Linked DNA regions of Cytobacillus sp. IB215665. The protein of the gene in region 2 interacts with the protein of the main gene of each other region in a pairwise test. Links are inferred from orthologs where the notes say so. Each region holds a gene or a part of one and is shown on either strand. Other genes may lie near its edges.

Region 1 (11,628 bases), on a different replicon or contig from region 2:
ATCATTAACGATAGACCAGGTCCAGCTGACGCAGTTAGAGTTCTTACTCCCGCATAATTAGCACCAATTGCCATTGTACAAGCAGCAATTTCGTCTTCAGTTTGTATAACTGTTCCACCAAATTTAGGTAGCGTTTTAATTAAATACTCCATTATTTCAGAAGCTGGTGTAATAGGATATGCAGGCATAAATCTAGCCCCTCCAGCTAATGAACCTAATGCAATCGCATCGTTACCTATCATAAACAGACGCTTTTTACCATCTGCTTTTTCAATTTTCATCTCTTTATTACTGTTACCGAGCTGTTGCTTCATAAAATCAGCGCCTGCTTGAATTGCTTCCATGTTTTTATCGACAATTTGTTGACCTTTTCGGCCAAACTTTTCGTCAATTACTTCAAAGAACACCTTCGTGTCAATATCAAGTAGCTCACTAGAAGCACCTACAGCAACCATATTTTTCATTAACGAAGTGCCTAAATCAGTTGCAATCTCCGTGAATGGAACCGCATACAATGCTACTTTTGAATCATCTGGAATGGTCGGGTTAAACTTTGCATCAGCAATTACAATCCCACCATCACGTAACTCACTAAAGTTAACATCAATTGTTTCTTGGTCAAATGCTACTAGTATATCTAAATCATCAGAAATAGCACGAACCTGAGTTGTACTAACGCGAATTTTGTTATTCGTATGACCACCTTTAATACGTGAGGAAAAATGGCGATACCCATATAAATAATACCCTAATCGGTTTAACGCTACTGAGAAAATTTCTCCTGTACTTTCAATACCTTCCCCTTGTTGTCCGCCAACTTTCCATGAAAGTTGATTGATCATGTCTTACACCCCTTTGGAATACGTTCAATATTATATATTTAACAGCATTTGTTTGAGAATGTTCAAAAAGTATCAGTCATACAATGGTTTGATATTCTCCTCATACCCGCTCATTTTGTATTTACACATTTAAAGCGCATACAAGTAAATTATTGGTACCTTCATCATTTTCTTTCCCTTTTGAACATGTACAATTTGTTATAGCACGTTCCAACCAAGACACTTACATGGCAATCTAAAATGTTTTTGATGAATAACAATTATGAAATGTTTGGATGTACTAAACGCTTACAATTCTAGACCTATAATCAAAAAATTGCAAGTGTTTCAACATAAAATTTGTCGATTATATGAATAATTTTTTTGTTTTCTAAAAAATCATTTATTATTCAGGTAAATGTTCTACAAAATTTTGATATAAAAAACTTCTTACTAACTCATCGCTATAATATTTATGTAATTCTTCAATTAAATGCATATAGCACTTAAAGTTTCCCATACCTCTTACTGTTGTAGAAATGCCATCGAAATCAGAACCAAACCCTATGTTCTTAGCTCCGCCTAAAGAACATAAATGTTCTACATGTAACAATATATCTGTTATGCCTGCATGACCGTGTACGGATAAAAACTGTGGAACGAAGGTAACACCTATCATGCCATCTTTCTCGATCATAGCTGTAATTTGATCGTTATGTAAATTGCGCGGATGGTCACAAAGCTTATAACAATTCGAATGTGATGCAATTGGATAGTCCGCTAATGCCATTACGTCCCAAAATCCTTGCTCTGATAAATGAGAGACATCTGTCCATACTTTTTGGTCATTGAATGTTTGAACAACCTCTTTTCCAAATGATGAAAGACCAGCTCCTCGCTCTTCTAAAATACCGTCAGCTACAGTATTGCCATAATTCCATGTTAAACCAACAGAAGAAACACCTAGCTGGAGGAGAGTTTTTAACCTAGTAATACTCCACCCTATACAATCGCACCCTTCAAGCGTTAACATAGCACCAATTTCATTACTATTTAAGGTATTAATATCTTGTTTTGTTTTAACTAGTTTAATATGATCATATTTAGCGATGATTTGATTATAAAATATATCTATCATTTCTAATGCGACGTCAAATTTATCTATATTACTGACAGATTCAGGAATGTAAATCGCAAAGCATTGTATTTTACTTTTTGTCGCAACCATTTGCTCGTAAGTTATATGTAATGACTTGTCATTTTCGAATGAAATAGATGGATTGAGCCACATCTTTAATAAAACATCGCAATGTGCATCAAAAATGTTCATTCTTAATCCTCCTCTTTTATCATAAGAGTTTTCTCGGCATTATCGACGGTTTTCGTAAGAACATCTTACATGTATATAAACTAATCCCACTTGGCATCTTTTCTTCTTTGCGTATATCATATCAACTGAGGATGGGGACTCATGTGTCCATCTTTACGATCGTATCACCTGTACAATGAATAGCAGCGTGGCTAACTGTATTTTCTTCACAGTATAAAAACAACCTGTTTGCAGTATTCGCAAACAGGTTTATGCTAACTTCTAGAGTAAAATTCTAACAATGAACCTAGCGAGGTTCAATAATCAATTTGATTGCCGTCCGTTCTTCTCCATCAATTTGGATGTCCGTGAACGCTGGGATACAAATGAGATCAACACCACTTGGAGCTACAAAACCTCTTGCTATCGCTACCGCTTTCACTGCTTGGTTTAATGCACCTGCCCCAATCGCTTGAATCTCTGCTGCCCCTCTTTCTCGTAGTACTCCTGCAAGTGCACCAGCCACAGAATTAGGGTTAGACTTTGCTGAAACCTTTAATATTTCCATTCCTAGTTCCTCCTTGTTTTTTACTGTGAATGATAAGTGTTCAGTAGAACATTTTGTATATATATAAGCCCATTGATACTATATTCAGTAGTCACATATAGTATTCCTGCAAGTTTTTAATCTTTTATCAAAAAATTCACAAAAATCTTAATTTCTGGAGAAACAAGGTTAGGAAAATAGGTTTTTATTACAGCCAAATGACTAGCAAATCAACAACTCTGGATAAATCCCTTTTCGAATTCAAAATCAATATACGGTTTAAGAAATAAATACGTTTTCATTACAGTTGTTTTATGTAAGAACGAACAATCACATATTACCTATTTGAAAAATCAACAAAATTGACGAAAGGATGACTTCGCATTGATTGTTGCTTTTCGTTCTAAGATATAAGTACGAATACATCTTGCCTTCGTGGCACCTTTTCTTCTGTACAACAATGACTAACATATATAACCACTTTTAATGGTACTAATTTGATAACAACAGCGACAGAGTTGACGAAAAGAGCCTTAGCTTACGTACCAAGTTATAAACACATGTAGATCTAGCAAACGGGGTATCTTTTCTTCTCTAAAGACTGTTCCAATCACATATACACATCAAAGTTTATACAATTAATGATAAAAATTTAATCAAAGTATGGATGATCATCATTAATAATAATACGGTTAATCCCTTTAGCTCTACCAGTTTTGTTGTCAATATCAATGACTACAGCATTAAGTTGAGCTCTTCCATCGGTTACTTCGAACCGAACAGGGAGATTAGTCAAAAAACGCTTCAAAACTGCTTCTCTGTCAACACCTAATATTCCATCATATGGACCTGTCATACCTACGTCAGTTATATATGCAGAACCTTGAGGTAGTATGCGATGATCGGCCGTTTGCACATGTGTATGCGTTCCTACAACAGCAGATACCCTTCCATCTAAATACCAACCCATTGCTTGTTTTTCACTCGTGGCTTCCGCGTGAAAATCTACAAAAATGATTTTAGTTCGCTTTCTTGCTTCTTCAATTAATTCATCAGCTTTTGTAAATGGGCAGTCATTTGGATTTAAAAATGTCCTTCCTTGTATATTAATAATGGCAACCTCACGACCTTCACAAGGGATATAAACGATGCCTTTACCTGGTACACCTTCTGGAAAGTTTGCAGGGCGTATCATGTATTTCGCAGAGTCAATAAACTCAAATATATCTCTGTTATCCCACGTATGATTACCAAGTGTAACCGCTTGTGCTCCAGCCTTAATAAAACCGTGGTATATTTTTTCAGTTATCCCTTTACCCCCTGCTGCATTTTCACCATTAATAATAGTAACTGAAGGAAAGTATTTCTTTTTTAATTTAGGAACATATTCATTAACCATATCTCTTCCTGGTGAGCCAACTACATCTCCAATAAATAAAATTTTCATTTTTTCGACCCCTTTATATTTGTACAATTTATTATCAGTTTTGCCAAAACAAAAAAAATAAAGTGGTAAAAACCACTTTATTTTGCATATTCGACAGCTCGTGTTTCCCGAATCACTGTCACTTTTATGTGACCTGGGTAATCGAGCTCATCTTCGATTTTCTTTCTAATCTCACGAGCTAATCGATGAGCTTCCAGATCATCAATCGAATCTGGTTTAACCATAATTCGAACTTCACGCCCAGCCTGAATTGCAAATGATTTCTCAACACCATCAAATGATTCAGAAATCTCTTCAAGCTTTTCGAGACGTCTTATATAGTTTTCAAGTGTTTCACTTCTTGCTCCAGGTCTTGCTGCAGATAATGCATCGGCAGCAGCTACTAATACTGCAATAATAGAAGTAGGCTCTGTATCACCATGGTGTGAAGCTATACTATTAATAACAATTGGATGCTCTTTGTATTTCATAGCTAATTCTACACCAATTTCAACATGACTACCTTCAACCTCATGATCTATAGCCTTACCAATATCATGAAGTAAGCCTGCTCGACGAGCTAGTAACTCATCCTCACCTAACTCAGCTGCCAACAACCCTGACAAGTATGCGACTTCCATTGAATGCTTCAACACGTTTTGACCATAACTCGTTCGGTACTTAAGTCGACCTAATATTTTGATTAAATCTGGATGGAGTCCATGTACACCTACTTCAAATGTCGTTTGTTCACCAATTTCGCGAATATATTCATCCACTTCTCTTCTCGATTTTTCAACCATTTCTTCAATACGAGCAGGATGAATACGTCCATCTTGAACAAGCTTATCTAAAGCAATGCGAGCCGTTTCACGTCGAATCGGATCGAAGCCAGATAAAATCACTGCTTCAGGTGTATCATCGATGATCAAATCAATACCTGTTAACGTTTCTAGAGTTCGAATATTTCTACCTTCCCGACCAATGATACGTCCTTTCATTTCATCATTAGGCAGATTTACGACAGAAACTGTAGATTCCGCTACATGATCAGCCGCACAACGTTGAATGGCTAATGATAAAATGTTTTTTGCCTTTTTATCAGCTTCTTCTTTAGCGCGACTTTCTGCTTCTTTGATCGTAATCGCAACATCGTGTGCAAGCTCTTTTTCAACATTGCTAAGAATGATTTGTTTCGCTTCCTCACGTGTCAAACTAGAAATACGTTCAAGCTCTGTACGTTGTTTGTTAAACATCATTTCCACTTTGCTTTCCATCTCTTCAATATGCTGTTGTCTTTGACCTAGAGAATCCTCCTTTTTTTCTAACACACTCTCTCGCTTAGATAAAGATTCATCCTTACGATCAAGATTCTCTTCCTTATGCATTAACCGATTTTCTTGTTTTTTTAGTTCGCTTCTTCGATCACGAATTTCTTTTTCTGCTTCTGTTCGAAGTTTGTGGATTTCATCCTTTGCCTCAAGAAGCGCTTCTTTTTTAAGCGCGTCAGCCTCTCGATTTGCATCGTTAATAATTTGTTCAGCAGCGCTTTTTGCGCTTGTGATTTTCGCCTCATTAGATTTACGAACAAGTGAGATATAAAGAACAACAACTGCACCGACTATGGCAAGCAAAATGGCGATGATTATAATGGGATTGAGATTGTCCATCATTTCACCTCCTCTTGCTATATACTTGTTTCTTGCTAGATTCAAACTGTCGGCATGTAATTTTTCCCTTAATAAATTCCAACATGCACAATGGCTTTTCAAGTTCCAATACTAGAGGCTGTTATAAGCCTGGAAAAAGACTGTGAATTTACTCAATATCGTTGGTAATTTATTGTTAAATACCTACACAAGTAATTTCATCGTGTGCTTCATAAGTACGTGGCAACTATTTCATTGCACTTGCACCTGACACCAACCGATCGCTCCTTCTTCCTATCTGTCCTCCAATTTTGTTTGAAAAAATTCTTAATAGTAACAATTGTAATATTAACAAGCATGTATAATATACATACTAATTGTAAAGGTGGGTAATTTTATTGTCAAGGCCTGCCACTGCCATCTTTCCTTAATATTGGAAGAGAGCGCACAAACCTTGACTTGAACAGCGACAGACTTTCTGCAAACCTTAGTCCTACCACCTTATAAACTGGTAGATGATTTACCATACTATGTCCTGTTGTTGAAAGCTATTGAATAGAACTAATGATAAATGTAGGCACTTTTCGTAAACTTTGTTGTATTTTTTCACTTACATTTAAATAACTGATGAGTTTTATATGACTTTCATAATCTTTGATAAGAAATGATGCGCCGATCGATAGCTATATTTGTGTTTAGCTTTTTTTATTAATACGAAAACAGCGTAAATGAAAAAGAAGGATACTTCATGTAGTATCCTTCTTTTAGAGCTTATGTTGTTTACTCTTTTAATTCGAGTTCACTTTGAGAATCGTCGCCCACCGGCTCTGTTGTATTGTTAAGGCCGTAGTGTTCTCGAATTTGTTCGTGTATTTGTTTTGATATGTCCGCATTCTCCGTTAAGAATTGTTTAGCGTTTTCTCGCCCTTGCCCTAGACGTTCACCTTCAAACGAGTACCAAGATCCGCTCTTCTGGACAATATCGAGCTCAGAGCCCATATCAAGAATTTCTCCCTCTTTGGAAATTCCTTCACCGTACATAATATCAACCTCGGCTATTTTAAACGGAGGTGCTATTTTATTCTTTACTACTTTTAATTTCGTTTTATTACCTACGATATCATTTCCTTGCTTCAGTTGTTCAGCTCGACGAACCTCTAAACGTACTGAAGAATAAAACTTTAACGCACGACCACCAGGTGTAGTTTCCGGATTCCCAAACATAACACCAACCTTCTCACGAATTTGGTTAATGAAAATAGCAATCGTTTTAGATTTATTTATTGCTCCTGAGAGCTTACGTAAGGCTTGAGACATAAGACGTGCTTGTAAGCCAACATGAGAGTCTCCCATCTCCCCTTCAATTTCAGCCTTTGGAACGAGCGCTGCAACTGAATCGATGACTAAAATATCAACAGCACCACTTCTTACAAGTGCTTCAGCAATCTCTAACGCCTGTTCACCTGTATCAGGTTGAGATAGCAATAGTTCTTCTATGTTAACACCTAGCTTTTGTGCATAAATAGGGTCTAACGCATGCTCAGCATCGATAAATGCAGCTTGACCGCCTTGTTCTTGCACTTCAGCAATCGCATGAAGTGCAACTGTTGTTTTACCAGAGCTTTCAGGTCCGTATATTTCAATGATACGACCACGTGGATAACCACCTGCTCCAAGTGCAACATCCAATGCTAATGAACCACTAGGAACGGTAGAGATTTGACGTTCCGACTGCTCACCTAACTTCATTATTGATCCTTTACCAAATTGTTTTTCTATTTGCTTTAACGCCATATCTAATGCAGCTTGACGATCACTCACATTTATTCCTCCTCATCTCCATTACTACTTATACTATACCTTGTTTTTGGACATTTGCCAAGCAAAAAACGAACATCTATTCGTTTTTTTATTCAAAAGTGAATTCAATCAGCAAACTAGAACATTGTTGGGTAAAGTAGATTTGGGGATCTAAAACTTAGGCTCTTTTCGTATACTTTGTTGCTTATAGTTACTTAAATAGCAGGTATAGATATCGTTTTACTAAACAGTCATCGGTTTATAGTAGCAAAGATGCACATCGTACTAATTATATTCGTGTGTATATTTTAATTCAAAGAAACTACAAAAGTTGGGTAGCCCATAGCTTATTATTTTTTCAATTGTTTGAGTAAATAATAGTATCCATATTTAATAGCTCTTTCTCTAATCATTTGTCTAGAACCAGCCAATTTCAATGAATAGACTTCTGTAGGATGATCATTGATCGAAAGCCCAATAAAGACCGTTCCTACATCTTTACCTTCCACGCTTTGTGGTCCAGCAACTCCAGTAAAGCTAATTCCACAGTCAGAGTTACATGATTTCCTCACATGCTCAGCCATTTGTTGTGCACATTTTTTACTGACGGCACCTTCCTGTACAAGTGTCGTTCGGTTAACATTGAGTAATGTTTCCTTCATATCATTCGTATAAGCTACAATTCCACCTTTAGCTACAGATGAAGAACCAGGAACAGCTATTAACTCACTCATGAACATGCCTCCAGTTAAACTTTCAGCGCTAGATATCGTCATTTTTTTTTCTTGTAAAACAGCTACCGCATGTTCTAATAGTGAGGTGTTTTCATAACCATAAAAATATTGACCAACACGACTTAGTATTTCTTGTTCTGTATCATTAAGAAGCTCATTAGCTATGTCTACTGAGGAATGTTTAGCTGTCAATCGAAGTTTTACTTCAAAGTCAGATGCTAACGGAGCAATCGTTGGATTCACTTGCTTATCAATCAAATCTTCAATCTCAGTTTCCAACTTTGACTCACCAATTCCAAAGAATCTTAATACGCGAGATATGATTCTCTCACGAACACCTAAGAGGTTATTGAGATATTCTGTCCCGTATTTCAAAAACATTGGTTGCATTTCCTTTGGAGGGCCTGGCAATAGCATATATGTAACTTGATCCTTCGTTATAGCCATTCCCGGTGCCATCCCATGGTCATTAAGCAATACCGTTGCATTTTCTAGAATAACAGCTTGCTTTTTGTTATTGTCTGTCATTTTACGATTTACTTTTTCATAGTACGCTTCAATTCTTTTAAGTGATTGTTCATGTGTGACTAGCTGTTGCTTTAGCATAGATGCCATCGTTTCCTTAGTTAGATCGTCTTTTGTTGGGCCTAACCCTCCAGTGAAGATAATCAATTTTGATCGCTGCTTTGCTGTTTCAACGACCCTTTTTAACCGATCTTGATTATCACCAACTACAGTATGAAAATAAACATTAATTCCTAGCTCTGCTAATTGTTTCGATAGGAATTGTGCATTTGTATTCGCAATTTGTCCTAATAATAACTCTGATCCAACTGCTATAATCTCAGCGTTCATGTCATCCCCCCGTAAAAATAGCATGTGTTATAGCAGGTTGAAGACTGCTACATTATGTTCCTTTAACTTTATGAGGATGAGAAGGAAACCCGTCTCATCCTCATAAAATTTACTACTTCGGCTTATCATCTCAATATGCTGGTTTACTTTGAGTTAGCAAATACATGTTTATTTTTCGCAAAATAGTCCCACCCAGACCAAATTGTGAAAAATACTGCGATCCATAGTGCTATATCAGCAAATGGAATCGACAATGCTTCAAAAGGAATATTATGTAATAGCAATGCAGAAACGGCTACAATTTGCGTCCATGTTTTAATCTTGCCAAGCATGTTTGCAGCAACAACTTCACCACCACCTGCTAGAACAAGTCGTAAACCTGTTACGGCAAATTCTCTACTTATAATGACTATGACCATCCATGCAGGTGCCAATTCAAACTGAACGAGTGTTATAAGCGCCGCTGACACTAATAGCTTATCAGCTAGAGGGTCTAAAAATTTTCCTAAGTTGGTGACGAGATTAAATTTCCTTGCATAATATCCGTCAATCCAATCAGTCGTGGAAGCAATAATAAAAATGATAGCACCAATGAAATGAGTAACAGGTATCTCTCCTCCGCCTATTTGTAATTGTCCCCAGGATAGCGGTGCAAGCATAATCACCAAAAACACTGGAATTAACAAAATACGTGAAACGGTAATCTTATTTGGTATATTCACAAATTCTTCCTCCTTCATAACTTACATGTACAATAATATATCAGAAAAAGTCAAAAAAGCCATCAAAATGATGACTTTATTAATTATTGAAGAGGATTTCCATAGTTTGGGTTGTTCCTCCCTCATTTGGAAACTCTACCAGTTCTCCATTTATATATATTTCTGTTACTGGTGTATAGCCTGACTTTAGTGATATTTTATTTTCTTTGCTCATATCGAAGGACAATGGTTGGTCATCCTCATTTAAGAAGTCATAATAAAACTGTTCGCCTTGGTCATTCCTAAGAGTAATCCAAGTATTTCCAGTTGATTTAATCTCTAAATTAAATTCTTCTGTATTAGATAACTTCATGGAAGAATTAGCGCCTTGCACACTTACTAATTCTAGCACCTGTTCTACTGCTTGCTCAGGCTCGTCCTCTTCTTCATCCTGTACATCAGTTTCTTGATCAGTGTCTTCTGCTGCAGGCTCGCTGCCCACCTCTTCAACTGGATCATTTTCTTCTGAATTATCTTCAACGACAATTTCACGGTCTTCTCCACTTTCCTGCGCTGGAGTACCATCTGAATTACCTAAAAAATTCAGTGCGATGAAGTAAATCCCTATAAGAAGACCGAAAACAAAAACTCCTGTTAATACTTTTGGTAGCAAATCTGCCACTTTTGAAGTTGTTGTTGGGGAAATCTGTTTACGACTCTGTACTCTCGACAGCTGACCAGGTAAATCTGAATTAGATAAGCTCGGGAGTTCATTTTCATATTGTTCAAAAATAACATCAGCATCTAACTCAACTGCTTCACAATACGATTTGATAAACGCACGCACGTAAAATTGTCCAGGCATTCGATCATAATTACCGTCTTCAATTCCGATTAGATAACGTTTTTGTATCTTCGTTAACTTTTGTAAATCGTCTATGCTAATATTTTTTTCTTCTCTTGCTTCTTTCAATCTTTTACCTAGTTCTGTCAATGAAAACACCTTCCAATTTGCTAAAAATCAAATGTAGATAAGCTAGATTCTTGTAACATTTGTGGTTGTTCAACGAGATCATACGTTATTTCCTCTTCAGGATTATTCCGTAGTTCAATAATATAATCGAAATCGTCCATCGTATATTCAGTATTTCGAACAAAAATATCCGGATGCTCAACTACCTTGACAGCTGGAAGCCTCATAATTTCACGAACTAGCTGCCAATGGCGTTCTGAAGCTCTTTTCGTTGATACAATACCGTCAATGATAAATAGATTATTTTCGTTATATTCGTCCTCAATGAGCTGACTTCTGACCGTTTGCTTAAGCAATGTTGAAGAGACAAATAACCATCGCTTATTTGCACATACGCTCGCTGCTACGACCGATTCAGTTTTGCCAACCCTTGGCATACCACGTATACCGATTAATTTATGACCTTCTTGTTTATACAATTCTGCCATAAAATCAACTAATACGCCGAGCTCATCTCTGACAAATCGAAATGTTTTTTTATCGTCCTCATCCCTTTGAATATAACGTCCATGTCTAACAGCTAAACGATCTCTTAGCTTCGGTTCACGTATTTTTGTCACTGTTATATTATCCATAGTTTGTAAAATTGATGCAAGACGCTCTATTTGTTCATTCCGATCACATCTCAATAATAACCCACGTCGATGGTCCTTAACACCATTGATTGTAACGATGTTAATAGATAACATCCCTAATAAAGATGACACATCCCCGAGTAAGCCAGGTCTATTTTTATGAATTTCGTATTCTAAA
Region 2 (11,640 bases):
AAAGCCTTCAGCCTAATGGGATCGACCCTAAGCATGATCAAAATCACCCTCAGACGATCATCTTTAGTGAAGATGACTGGTTAGAAAAAATCGGTTGGAAATTAGATACAACGCCCTTTACTGTTGGGTTACGGCTTGATGAACCAGAACATGATGATGGAATCTGGCAGTTAGAAACGTTTTTGCGCTCAAAGGACAATAAAGACGAGCTCGTAATTTTGAATGAAGATCAACTGCCAACCGAATGGAAGCCAAATATTGATCGCATAGAAAGAGAACAAACATTGTGGGGGAAACTTATTCCTTGGCTACAAACAGAAAGAGGATTGTTGGAAAAGCTAACAGAGCAGCACGCATGGGAATTTTTAACCGAAGCCAGTGAAACATTGCTCTCAGCAGGTGTAGAAATTTTGCTGCCATCATGGTGGCAAGCATTAAAGGATACGAACCTATCGATGAAAGCGAAGGTTAAATCGACATCATCCAACGGTAGAAAATCTTTTGTCGGCTTAACACAGCTGATAGATTTTGATTGGCGATTTTCGACAAATGGTATCGATTTATCGGAAGACGAATTTTTGACACTCGTCGACCAGAAACGACGCCTTGTCAACATACGGGGGAAATGGGTAAAGCTTGATCCAGAATTTATTAGGAGAGTACAAAGCGTTCTTGAGAAAGCAAACGAAGAAGGCTTGCATTTTCGTGACATTCTTGAACAAGAGCTATTACGAGATGAGTTAACGGACGGTCAATCCGCAGATGACAGACCATTCGCAATGATCCAAATTGAATTGAATCGTCATTTAAAAAGTATGTTAAAGCAGCTAAATGAAATTAAAGAAATTCCTTCAGCAACAATTCCAGCTACATTTTGTGGTGAGCTGCGTCCTTATCAGCAGCAAGGTGTTGATTGGCTGTTATTTTTACGTAAATTTGGCTTTGGTGCATGTTTAGCTGATGATATGGGACTCGGCAAAACGATTCAAATGATTGCCTATTTGTTAAAGGTTAAAGAGGAAGAAAACAACCATAGGCCATCTTTATTAATTTGTCCAACTTCCGTTTTAGGAAACTGGCAAAAAGAACTTGAAAAGTTCGCACCTTCGTTACGTATTCATTTGCATTATGGTTCTCACCGTGCAAAAGGTGACAAGTTTGAGCCTACTGTTCACAATGCCGATGTTGTGATCACTTCATATGGATTGTCACACCTTGATTTCGAAGATCTTTCAAGTGTACAGTGGGGAACGGTTTGCATTGATGAAGCACAAAATATTAAAAATGCGGACACGAAACAGTCTAAAGCGATACGCCAATTAGTAGGTGAACACCATATTGCGTTAACGGGTACACCGATGGAAAATCGACTATCGGAATTATGGTCAATATTTGATTTTAGTAACCCAGGTTATTTAGGGAGCCTAGGTAAGTTCCAAAAAGACTATGTGAACCCGATTGAAAAGGATCAATCTGAGCAACGAATCAATAAGCTGCAAAAATTAATTCGGCCCTTCTTATTACGCCGCACAAAAACCGATAAAGATGTAGCACTGAATTTACCTGATAAACAGGAGCAGAAGGAATATTGCCCGCTTACTGTTGAGCAAGCATCATTATATGAACAGCTCGTTCAAGACACACTTACAAAGATTGAGCAAGAAACAGGGATCAAACGCAAAGGCTTAATATTAACGATGCTCAGTAAATTGAAACAGCTATGTAATCACCCTGCTCTCTATTTAAAAGAGGAGCAACCGCTTGATGTACTGAATCGATCTACAAAGCTTGGTAAGCTACGAGAGCTTATCGACAATATTCGTGAAAGTGATGAAAGTTGTCTCATTTTCACACAATATATTGGTATGGGTAATATGATCAAAAAATTGTTAGAAGATGAGCTCGGCGAAGAAATATTATTCTTGAACGGTAGCTTAGCTAAAACGAAGCGTGATCAAATGATCGCACGCTTTCAAAACAAAGAAGTAAACATTATGATTTTATCATTAAAAGCTGGTGGAACCGGCTTAAACTTAACTGCTGCTAATCACGTCATTCATTTTGACCGTTGGTGGAATCCTGCGGTAGAAAATCAAGCAACTGATCGGGCACACCGAATAGGGCAAAAACGTTTCGTGCACGTCCATAAATTTATATCGACTGGCACGCTTGAAGAAAAAATTGACCAAATGCTTGAACAAAAGCAAGCACTAAACGATCAAATTATTCAAACTGAAGCATGGATTACAGAACTATCTACAGAGGAGCTGCAAAATTTGCTGCTGTAAGTTAGTGAACTGTATTCACTCAACCATCTAATATTTGTTAACCAGCTATAAAGTTGCTTCACCTAATGAGCTATTGTAGATATAGGGGCGACCAGTTTACCATTGGCTGCTCCTTATAAATAGCTCCCCTACTAAGGTATAGGGGACCTCATCTGATAGCTGACTTAAACATTAATCAAGGAGGTAGGAAGATTGGAAAAGCCCAAACGAACAAGAGGAAGAAAGAAAACTAAAGTAAACCCAAAACACGAGGGAAAAGCTGAACAGTGGCAGCAATTATTACAATTAGTGGAGAAGAAACTAAAGAAGTGAAATCTGATAGGAAAGAAAAGCGATGACTAAATATTTGCCTTACATAAACCTTATCATCGGTACGAGAGTTAATTGACAATCTACAAGTCTATCTTTTATTCGTTTCTATTTCTTAAACTTATTCAATGACGACCATTCACCTTTTTGAATTGCATTAACAAGAATATTGAACAACATATTGCTACTATCCCGAAGAACCCCACAATATAATCAAGTATTCCTTGAGGTTGAAAAAAACGGCTTGTATTCCCGATACCAATAAACAATAATGAAATTCCAGTAAATAGATAAAATGCTGGTGGCATATGCTTGTCCAAGCACTCACCCTCTTTCTGTTAACGAATTATTAATACAATGCTAGATTTTTCATGGTTATGTCCCTACAATTATGGATCTATCCATTGACCAACCGTTTGATGCATAACTTTATATTGCAAAGGGCTTTCAAAAATAGTAACTCTTTTTTCTATATTGGATTTTCTATAGCCCATGTCCCCTATCTTACCTTCCTGAATGGTGTGCGCCCATCAATCCGAATTATCTCGCTTTGTTTTTATAAGTTATTGTCATATCAACATAGTTTACGAAAAGAGCATAAGGAAAAGACAACTTCTTACACCGTAAAATATAACCATAGAGACTTAATAGTACCATTTTAACATGACATCTTTAATGAACCGCATAATTAAAACGATTCAATCAAATGATGAATCGTTTGCTACTTTCCCTTTGTACATCATCTAAAAAGCCTAGAACAGAACGATAATTATTTCTTGAAGACATAGAAGCCAGTTATTTTCACAGATTTTCTGAAAAATACTGCAGCTATGACGATTCCTACTAAACCACCAAAGCTATCTAAAAGGACATCAGCTATAAGCGCGGAACGACTGCCTGTAAACATTTGGTGAATTTCATCGCTTGCAGCATAAATAATGATAAATGACATTGCATAGACCATGCATTTCCATTTATTTCGGAAAATCATCGCTAGAGCATTGAATGTTAAAAAGCCTAATAAAAAATAAATAAAAAAGTGAGCACCTTTACGGATGAAAAACTCAAGAAATGAATAAGGTCCCTTATTTGCAACACTGATTTCTGACCCACTATAAGTAAATTGTATATGTGAAAAATGATCGATAATCCATTGCTTGTCGATATATTTTGCTAGTTGTGGTCTTAAGTCTTGCTGTGAATATGGTTGTGATGAAAAGTAAAAAATGACAGCGGCACAACTAATAACAGACAGCCAAATGAGTATAAGTACAGCTTTTTGTTTCATTCATAATCCCCTTCTATATGCATATCCTAAAAAAGGTTGGTAACAAGTGTTGGAAACAACCGACAGAGGAATTGCTGACCCCATACATGCGTGGGATTTCCACCATCCACCTTTGCTATTTACAGTTGCCCTTACCTTAGTTCATTGAACTTCCTTCCCCTGAACTTTCCCATCCTTCATTAATAGTTATTCAAATACCATTTATAGCCAAAATATTGAAAAATTATATCTTTCTTCATTATACTCATTTCACTAGGTCCTATGACACCGTATAGTCATAACGTGTTCTTGACAGTTTAACGAGCGAGATAAGCTATTCCCGCCTTTAAATTCGATGGGAGTTCTTATTTTACACCTTCTCCTGTTATTTTTGCTGATAATTTACTTACTAATTCTTTCGCTGTTATCGTTTCAGAGCTGTTACCTTGTTGGTGTGCATACTTTAATATGTCTAGAAATTGTTGTGTAGAAATGATCGGTTTTATTCCTTCTGTTTTCAACATGATACACCTTCCATAAGTCTTATTTCCAAATCATCATTTAAGCATTGATTACAGTTAGCAGAGCAGCTCTCCATGGATGGCTAGCCAATGCGAAGCCTTTTCTTTCTAGTGTATTCAACAACTAATAGGGAAGCCACCATTGCTTCTTTAAAATGCTGACTGTTGAGTAAAACTGACAACTATATAATTAATGGCTGTTTTCGCATTGATTGTTGCTTTTCGTTCTAAGGTATAAGTACGTATATATGTAACATTCGTGGCATCTTTTCTTCTGTACAAAGATGGCTAACATATAAAATCACTTTTTATGGTACTAATTTGATAATAATAGCAACAGAGTTTACGAAAAGAGCCTTAATTTAGGAACTATGGCAACAAAGTTTATGAAAATAGCCCTTGCCAAAAAATATAGTTGAATACAAATTAGCTTTCGAGCTATCTAATGTTAACAGCGATGACAATCACAAGAAATCTTCACTAACTGCCCCATTCATTAAGGGTGATTGTTATTTTTCGAACGAAGGAAGAATACGTATACAACTAGTATTCGTGACACCCCTTCTTCAATAGAATTATGACAGCTTCATAAACTAAACCCTACTTATCTTGCTGTCATTGTTGTCGTGATAGCCACATTGTCCCTCTTAACCCTTTCTATCTTTATATACTATTACTCTATCAAATTCAAATAATAACCAGTGTATTCACAAAAAATACCATTTTTATACTAACATGATTTCTGGCGTTTTTAGGGCCCTGACATGCACTTTCAAATTTACGGTGAATATACAGTAAATAACTTAAGGTGCGAGGAGAGTCAAAATGAAAATAGTGAAAGCGTCAAATAGTGATGTGCAAACAATATTTCGGTATGCGAAGAAAGTAGCTGTCGAAAGCACGATGGGCTACGCAAAAGGGCATGAACAGCATGCAGTGAATGGCATCAAAATGGCCCTAAGTAATGGCTATTATTTAGTTGCAAAGGAAGATCAAAAACTATTAGGCTGGGTACTCGTTACAGGGACGATAGATTCGATTAAAAATACGTATATAGGCTATATTGCAGACTTATATGTGCTTGAAGAACATCGCAAAAAAGGTATCGGTAATAAATTATTACAAGCTGGCTTAAATAAATGTAAACAACATGGTTATAAATACGTTCAACTAAATGTTTTTGCTAATAACCCCGCTAAAAACCTTTATGAGGAGTTTGGTTTTGAAGATCTCGTTCACACAATGCAAATCAAGCTTTGATAAAGGTTCTAACTTTAAGTATAAAATATGATATTTTAGATGCCTCAGACATTGGCAATATTGGTGTTTAGCCCTTTTTACGAAAGCAACAAATAATGTGAAAACATTCTTTATACAGAAGTCTTATACTCCTATAGAAAACCGCCTCCTTTCTATGTATTGAATTGATGTTTTACGTGCTAAATATATCAATGAGCATACGACTATCCTCCTTGATCTATCTGTTCAAATATTCAATCAATTCATGACAAAACAAACAAATATTAGTATAATATGTAAAAAATATATATATTTTTGAGAGGAGAACAGCGTATGTCCAGTCCTGTTTCACTTGCAAGGTACTTAATTCGGACCATTTTGTTTGCTGCAATCGGTACTTCAATATTAGGTATATCATTAAGTTACATGATGGGCTTAGAACGTACCCTTTTTGTTACTAATGTAGTTGGTGTTATCATTGGAGGTGCAATCATCGGTTCACTCATTAGCTTTTTAAATTACCAAAAGTTTTTCCGTCCAATGACAATGATCATTAAACATACGAATCGGCTTGCAGAAGGTGACTTAACATCACGTCTAGATGAAAGCCGAACCGGAAGCTTAAAGCCAATCGCCCTATCTATAAACGAAATGAGTGATGAATGGCACCAGCTTATTAAAAAAGTCTATGATGTATCAATTCAAGTATCAGAGCGTTCAAATGAACTGTCTTCAAGCACCGAAATGAATAACAAAGCAACTGAACAACTCGCTCTCGCTCTTCAAGGCGTCGCATCAGGAACAGAAAATCAACTATCAAAAACAGCCTCTACATCACAATTCATGTCAGACGTTTCATCAGGCATTAACCAAGTTGCTTCATCTATCCAGTCAGTAGCGAGTTTAACAGAAACTACTAGCAAACAAGCAAACATAGGAACTGATGCTGTCACAAAAACAGCAGCACAAATGACTCAAATCCAACAGCAAGCAGTTTTCGCTTCAGAAATTGTTAACAAATTCGGGGAAAAATCAAAAGCGATTGGCAAGATCGTTACACTCATTACTGAAATTGCTGAACAAACAAACTTATTAGCATTAAATGCAGCTATAGAAGCAGCAAGGGCTGGTGAGCATGGGAAAGGATTTGCTGTTGTAGCAGATGAGGTGAGAAAGTTAGCTGAACAATCTGGAAGTGCTACAGAAGACATTCGAAAGCTTATTGAAGAAATTCAATCAGAAGCAGATAAAGCAGTGCAATCTATGATTGTAGGCAAGACAGATGTTACGGACGGTCTTTCCTTAATTAACCAAACTGGACAAGCTTTCAAAGAGATCACCAAAATGATTGAAGAAATAGCTACACAATCAAAAGAGGTATCAACAACCGTTGAGCATGTAAATGCAAGCGCTAACAATATTGTGATAGCTTCGGAAGAAATTGTTAACATCACGGAGCAATCTTCAGCAAATACACAAAACGTCGCTGCACTTACAGAGGAACAAAGCGCAACGATGGAAGACATCTCTCATGCGACAGTAGTTCTTGCAAATACCGCAGCAGAATTACAGGGGATGGTTGGGCGTTTTAAAGTGTAATTTCTATTCGGTTTCACTAAAAATGGACAGTTTGATGGGTTTTATGAGAGCTCAACCATTGTAAAAGTAGCAAAGATGCAATGAACGTTAGATATACGTGCCTAAAACGAAAAGCAACAATCAAATGGACATGCAAGAAATGAGCAATCAGGTGGAGTATATGCTTCACCTGATGTCCAAATGCCTTAATCTTTATTTGTATATGTTAAATACCAATCAATGAACTTACTTACTCCATCTTTAAGCGATGTTTGTGGTTTAAAGTCGATCTCATTTATTAAATCCTCTACATCCGCATATGTTTCTACAACATCCCCTGATTGAAGAGGCAAAAAATTCTTTTTTGCTGTCATACCTAACTTTTGTTCAATAGCTTGAATAAAATCAGTCAATTTGATCGGGTTATTATTGCCAATATTAAATACTTTGTATGGTACGTAGCTCGTTCCAGGATCAGGATTGTTTCCAGACCAATGTTCATTTGGCTCGGGTATTTTATGTAATAATTTACTTATGCTTTCAACAATATCATCAATATATGTAAAGTCTCGCTTCATGTTCCCTTTATTATAAACATCAATAGGTTCACCATTCAAAATTGCTTCAGTAAATAAAAATGGTGCCATATCAGGACGACCCCACGGACCATAAACAGTGAAGAATCGTAAACCTGTTGTCGGAAGGTTGTATAGGTGGCTATACGTATGTGCCATTAACTCATTAGCTTTTTTTGTTGCTGCATATAAACTTACAGGGTGATCGACATTATCGTGCACAGAAAATGGTTGCTTCGTATTTGCGCCATAAACTGAGCTTGACGAAGCATAAATTAGCTGTTCTATACCATGATGGCGGCATGCTTCTAGGATATTAACGAATCCAACGACGTTAGAGTTAATATAGGCATGAGGGTTTTCTAAGCTATACCGCACACCTGGTTGAGCAGCTAGATGAATGACTACAGTTGGCTGATATTCATGAAACACATTCATAATCGCATGTTCGTCAGTAATGCTGCACTTCTTAAACATGAAATTTTTATGTTCCAAAAATTTTAATCTATCTTTTTTTAACGAAACATTGTAGTAATCGTTTAAATTATCTACCCCAACAACATCATAGCCTTCTTGTAATAACCTTCTTGATACATGTGCTCCTATAAAGCCAGCAGCTCCAGTTACTAGAATAGTTTTCAATCATCTCACCCTCCTTTCATACCACTCACCATAAGGATCGTAAATGGATGTACAATAAAACCTAGTTCGTTCAAAGGTCTAAGCTCTTTATATTAGATATTCTATTTTAAACCAACCTTAACTAAAAAGAAAATTGTCATCTTCTTTCGTTTAATTACTTATCAATTAGCTTATAATAACTTTTGACCTTTGCAAATTAGAAATGGAGTTGATAAGGAATGGAGTTTGAAGCTAGAAATTCAACGGAAGCATCACTTCATCATTATAAGGCTGGACTCGGTTTATTTAGTGAAAAGATGCCCAATTTAGCTAAAGAGTATATTTCTTTTACTGAAGAATGTTTTAAGGAAGGCAGCTTATCACAGAAGGAAAAGCAATTGATTGCATTAGGTATTAGTTTATATGCTCAAGATGAATATTGCATTATATACCATATAAAAGGGTGTTTGGATCAAGGGTGCTCTGAACAAGAAATACTAGAAGCTTGTGGAGTAACTGCAGCGTTTGGAGGAGGAGCTTCAATGAGTCAGGCTGTCACCCTTGTCCAAGAGTGTATACAGGAGTTAAATCAATTGGAACATTAATATACACTAAAAAAGGCACAGTTAATAGATTGTGCCTTTTTCAAATTATATGAAATAATCATTTATTTGCTATATTTTCCCTTTTTAACTTAGACTACTTTCAATTAAATAGGTAAAAGATGGAGCTCGGATATATCTTGTCCATTTTTTATAAAAACAGAAACAATTTTATTTATACACCCATGAGGAATTCGATGTTATTTAACATAATGAAAGTCCTTATTTTTAGATGCTACCTTTTGATTTAGTACTGCTCCTAAAATATTTGCATTCGTTTGCTCCAGTAATTCTTTAGCTTTTTTCACTTGTTTTTTATCTGTTTTCCCGCTTTTTACTACAAGAAGAACACCACCACATAAATTAGAAACAATTTGTGCATCGGTAACTGCTAAAACAGGAGGAGTATCTAACAAAACCAGATCAAATTTTTGGATTGCTTCTTCCATAAAATCATTCATCCGCTTTGAGCTAAGTAGTTCAGCAGGATTATTTGGGACTGGGCCACACGGAACGATAGATAAATGATCAATGTCAGTATTGTAGATGATGTCCTCTATAGAAGAATAAAATCCAGCTAAATAATTTGTTAGTCCATTCACTTGAGAGATTCTAAATATATTGTGCAATGTTGGTTTTCGAAGATCAGCATCAACAATTAATATACGTTTTCCTTGTTGTGCAAATGAGATTGATAAATTAGTAATAGTAGTAGACTTTCCTTCATTAGGTATCGAAGATGTAACAACGATCGATTGCTTAGCGTGAGTATTCATACTAAATTGTATGTTTGTCCGTATAGATCGATACTGTTCGGATACGATTGTTTTTGGCTTCAAATAAGCCTCCATACCTCGCAATCTACTTTTTGCTTTTCCTTTTTCAGACCTCAAGGTTATTAACTCCCCTTTCTTGTTGAACTTCCAGTTTTACTAGAGCTTTCTTGACTTTTACCTTTTTTATTTTATTCACAGTACCTAATATATTCATGTTTAAATTATCAATATCTTGTTCAGATTTAACAGAGTTATCAAGAAACTCTATTAAAAAAATGAGTACTAGTGAAACTAAAATAGAAGCTACAGCGGAGAGTGCAATAATAAGATATGGTTTAGGTTTAATGGGATTGCTTGAAGTCTTTGCTTCAGCTAAGATTGTTACATTGTTTACATTCATTAACTCGTAAATATCTTCTTTGAAAACTTGTACAATGGTATTTGTAATTTGAGCAGCCATTTCATTATCCTCATTAGTCACTTCTATTGAAAAGACTTGTGATTGACTTTCTGTTTGAATTGTAATCGACTTATTTAAACTTGAAATAGAGTCACTTAATTCTAGTTCCTCCACTACTTGTTCTAAAATAAACGGACTTTTTATAATTTCGCTATAAGTATTTATTAACTCTATGCTGAGTCGTATGTCATTTGAACTGAATGGCTGTACTTGAGAATTAGTTGGTGAAACTAGTATTTGTGCAGATGATTTATAGGTAGGAGTGAGAACATAAAAACTGATTAATCCACTAATAACAATGGCTACTATCATCATGAAGATTACAATCCATATTTTTTTAATAACGATATAAAGTATTTGTTTAAAATCGATTTCTGCTTCCATCTCTTCCTCCAATAATATATTTACTTGAATTTTTTTCATCACTATTGCTAATAACTTGTACAATTTATAAACTAGTAAACTATTAAAAATCCTTTCTCGAATAAATGATCTCGTACTCTACCACTCATGACCGTACCTTAGCTAGCTATGCTAATTGCTCTTTTTTTAAAACTATGTTGCTATCTTCCCTAAACTAGAAGGTATAGCTATCGTTTTATTCACCCATCTATGCAAAAACAGCCTTTGTTAAAAAATACATCTCCAAACCTTAATTAATTACACATCACTTTACTTGTAACAATCGAAAATCTCCAACAATTAACAGTCTGTCTCTACCTCGGTGAAACCTTGTACATGTACGTACTAAAGAAACTATTACTTTTTTACTGTTATCATATTTTTTCGTACTGGCATAACACATTTACAATGAATGTTCATGACACCTTGTCCTCTTTAAAACTATTACTTACATACCTTTTAGTTCTAATGAAGTAGCCAAAGCCAAAAACTTATGAACTGTATTTTTTACAAAAGCACTGTTGTTTTCCATGTATTTGTTAATATTAGATTCTATGTTCATAACTAATAAATATTCCTACTATCTCTATTTTCACTTTGATTGTTTTTATACTACATATATATTTATCGATTTAACTAGAGTGCGTGGGCACTTTTGCTACTTTACAATAGAATTCACATAAAACCTTCTCTACTATATCGATTAGTAAAATAGAAATTAATGGAATTACAAGTATTTTAACCTACACATTAATACTAGAAAATACGTTTAGAATAAATCCTCTTATTAGTAACCTTCCACATAAACTCTTCTATCTAAGCTATTTTATTAAAAATGAACAATTTGACGAGTATTATATAAGTAGAAAAGATGCCACGAACGCTAGATGTATACGTGCTTATATCTTTGAACGGGAAGCAACAATTAATGCGAAAACCGCCATCTAAAAGAAATCAATAATTGGCTCCTATGTTGGACATTAAAGGCTTTTCAACGACGTG

What was found.
Region 1: the proteins of SLH52_RS01130 (region 2) and recA interact in binary tests that used the Bacillus subtilis proteins (3 or more experiments, as listed by UniProt). The link is inferred for Cytobacillus sp. IB215665 from one-to-one orthologs.

Annotation. Positions count from the first base shown.
Region 1 is NZ_JAXBME010000004.1:380,620-392,247, reverse strand. The notes cover bases 5,554-8,430. They hold recA (recombinase RecA), read right to left. Parts: upstream 7,574-8,430; coding sequence 6,533-7,573; downstream 5,554-6,532. Other genes in these bases: SLH52_RS08130 (competence/damage-inducible protein A), read right to left, coding at 7,903-8,430; rny (ribonuclease Y), read right to left, coding at 5,554-5,773. Also shown: SLH52_RS08160 (2-oxoacid:acceptor oxidoreductase subunit alpha), read right to left, coding at 1-842; SLH52_RS08155 (dipeptidase), read right to left, coding at 1,228-2,151; stage V sporulation protein SpoVS, read right to left, coding at 2,438-2,698; SLH52_RS08145 (TIGR00282 family metallophosphoesterase), read right to left, coding at 3,330-4,124; more of rny, read right to left, coding at 4,202-5,553; more of SLH52_RS08130, read right to left, coding at 8,431-9,141; pgsA (CDP-diacylglycerol--glycerol-3-phosphate 3-phosphatidyltransferase), read right to left, coding at 9,285-9,863; SLH52_RS08120 (helix-turn-helix domain-containing protein), read right to left, coding at 9,943-10,836; SLH52_RS08115 (DUF3388 domain-containing protein), read right to left, coding at 10,857-11,628. UniProt on the Bacillus subtilis protein: Multifunctional protein involved in homologous recombination, DNA repair and competence.
Region 2 is NZ_JAXBME010000001.1:249,885-261,524, reverse strand. Bases 8,752-11,640 are described here. They hold SLH52_RS01130 (YveK family protein), read right to left. Parts: upstream 10,621-11,640; coding sequence 9,883-10,620; downstream 8,752-9,882. Other genes in these bases: SLH52_RS01135 (CpsD/CapB family tyrosine-protein kinase), read right to left, coding at 9,201-9,893; SLH52_RS01140 (carboxymuconolactone decarboxylase family protein), read left to right, coding at 8,752-9,003. In the rest of the region: SLH52_RS01175 (DEAD/DEAH box helicase), read left to right, coding at 1-2,288; SLH52_RS01170 (hypothetical protein), read right to left, coding at 2,723-2,917; SLH52_RS01165 (VanZ family protein), read right to left, coding at 3,367-3,885; SLH52_RS01160 (hypothetical protein), read right to left, coding at 4,230-4,388; SLH52_RS01155 (GNAT family N-acetyltransferase), read left to right, coding at 5,211-5,645; SLH52_RS01150 (methyl-accepting chemotaxis protein), read left to right, coding at 5,958-7,223; SLH52_RS01145 (NAD-dependent epimerase), read right to left, coding at 7,409-8,419; more of SLH52_RS01140, read left to right, coding at 8,638-8,751. UniProt on the Bacillus subtilis protein: Required for YwqD kinase activity. May bring YwqD and its substrates into contact. Probably involved in the regulation of capsular polysaccharide biosynthesis.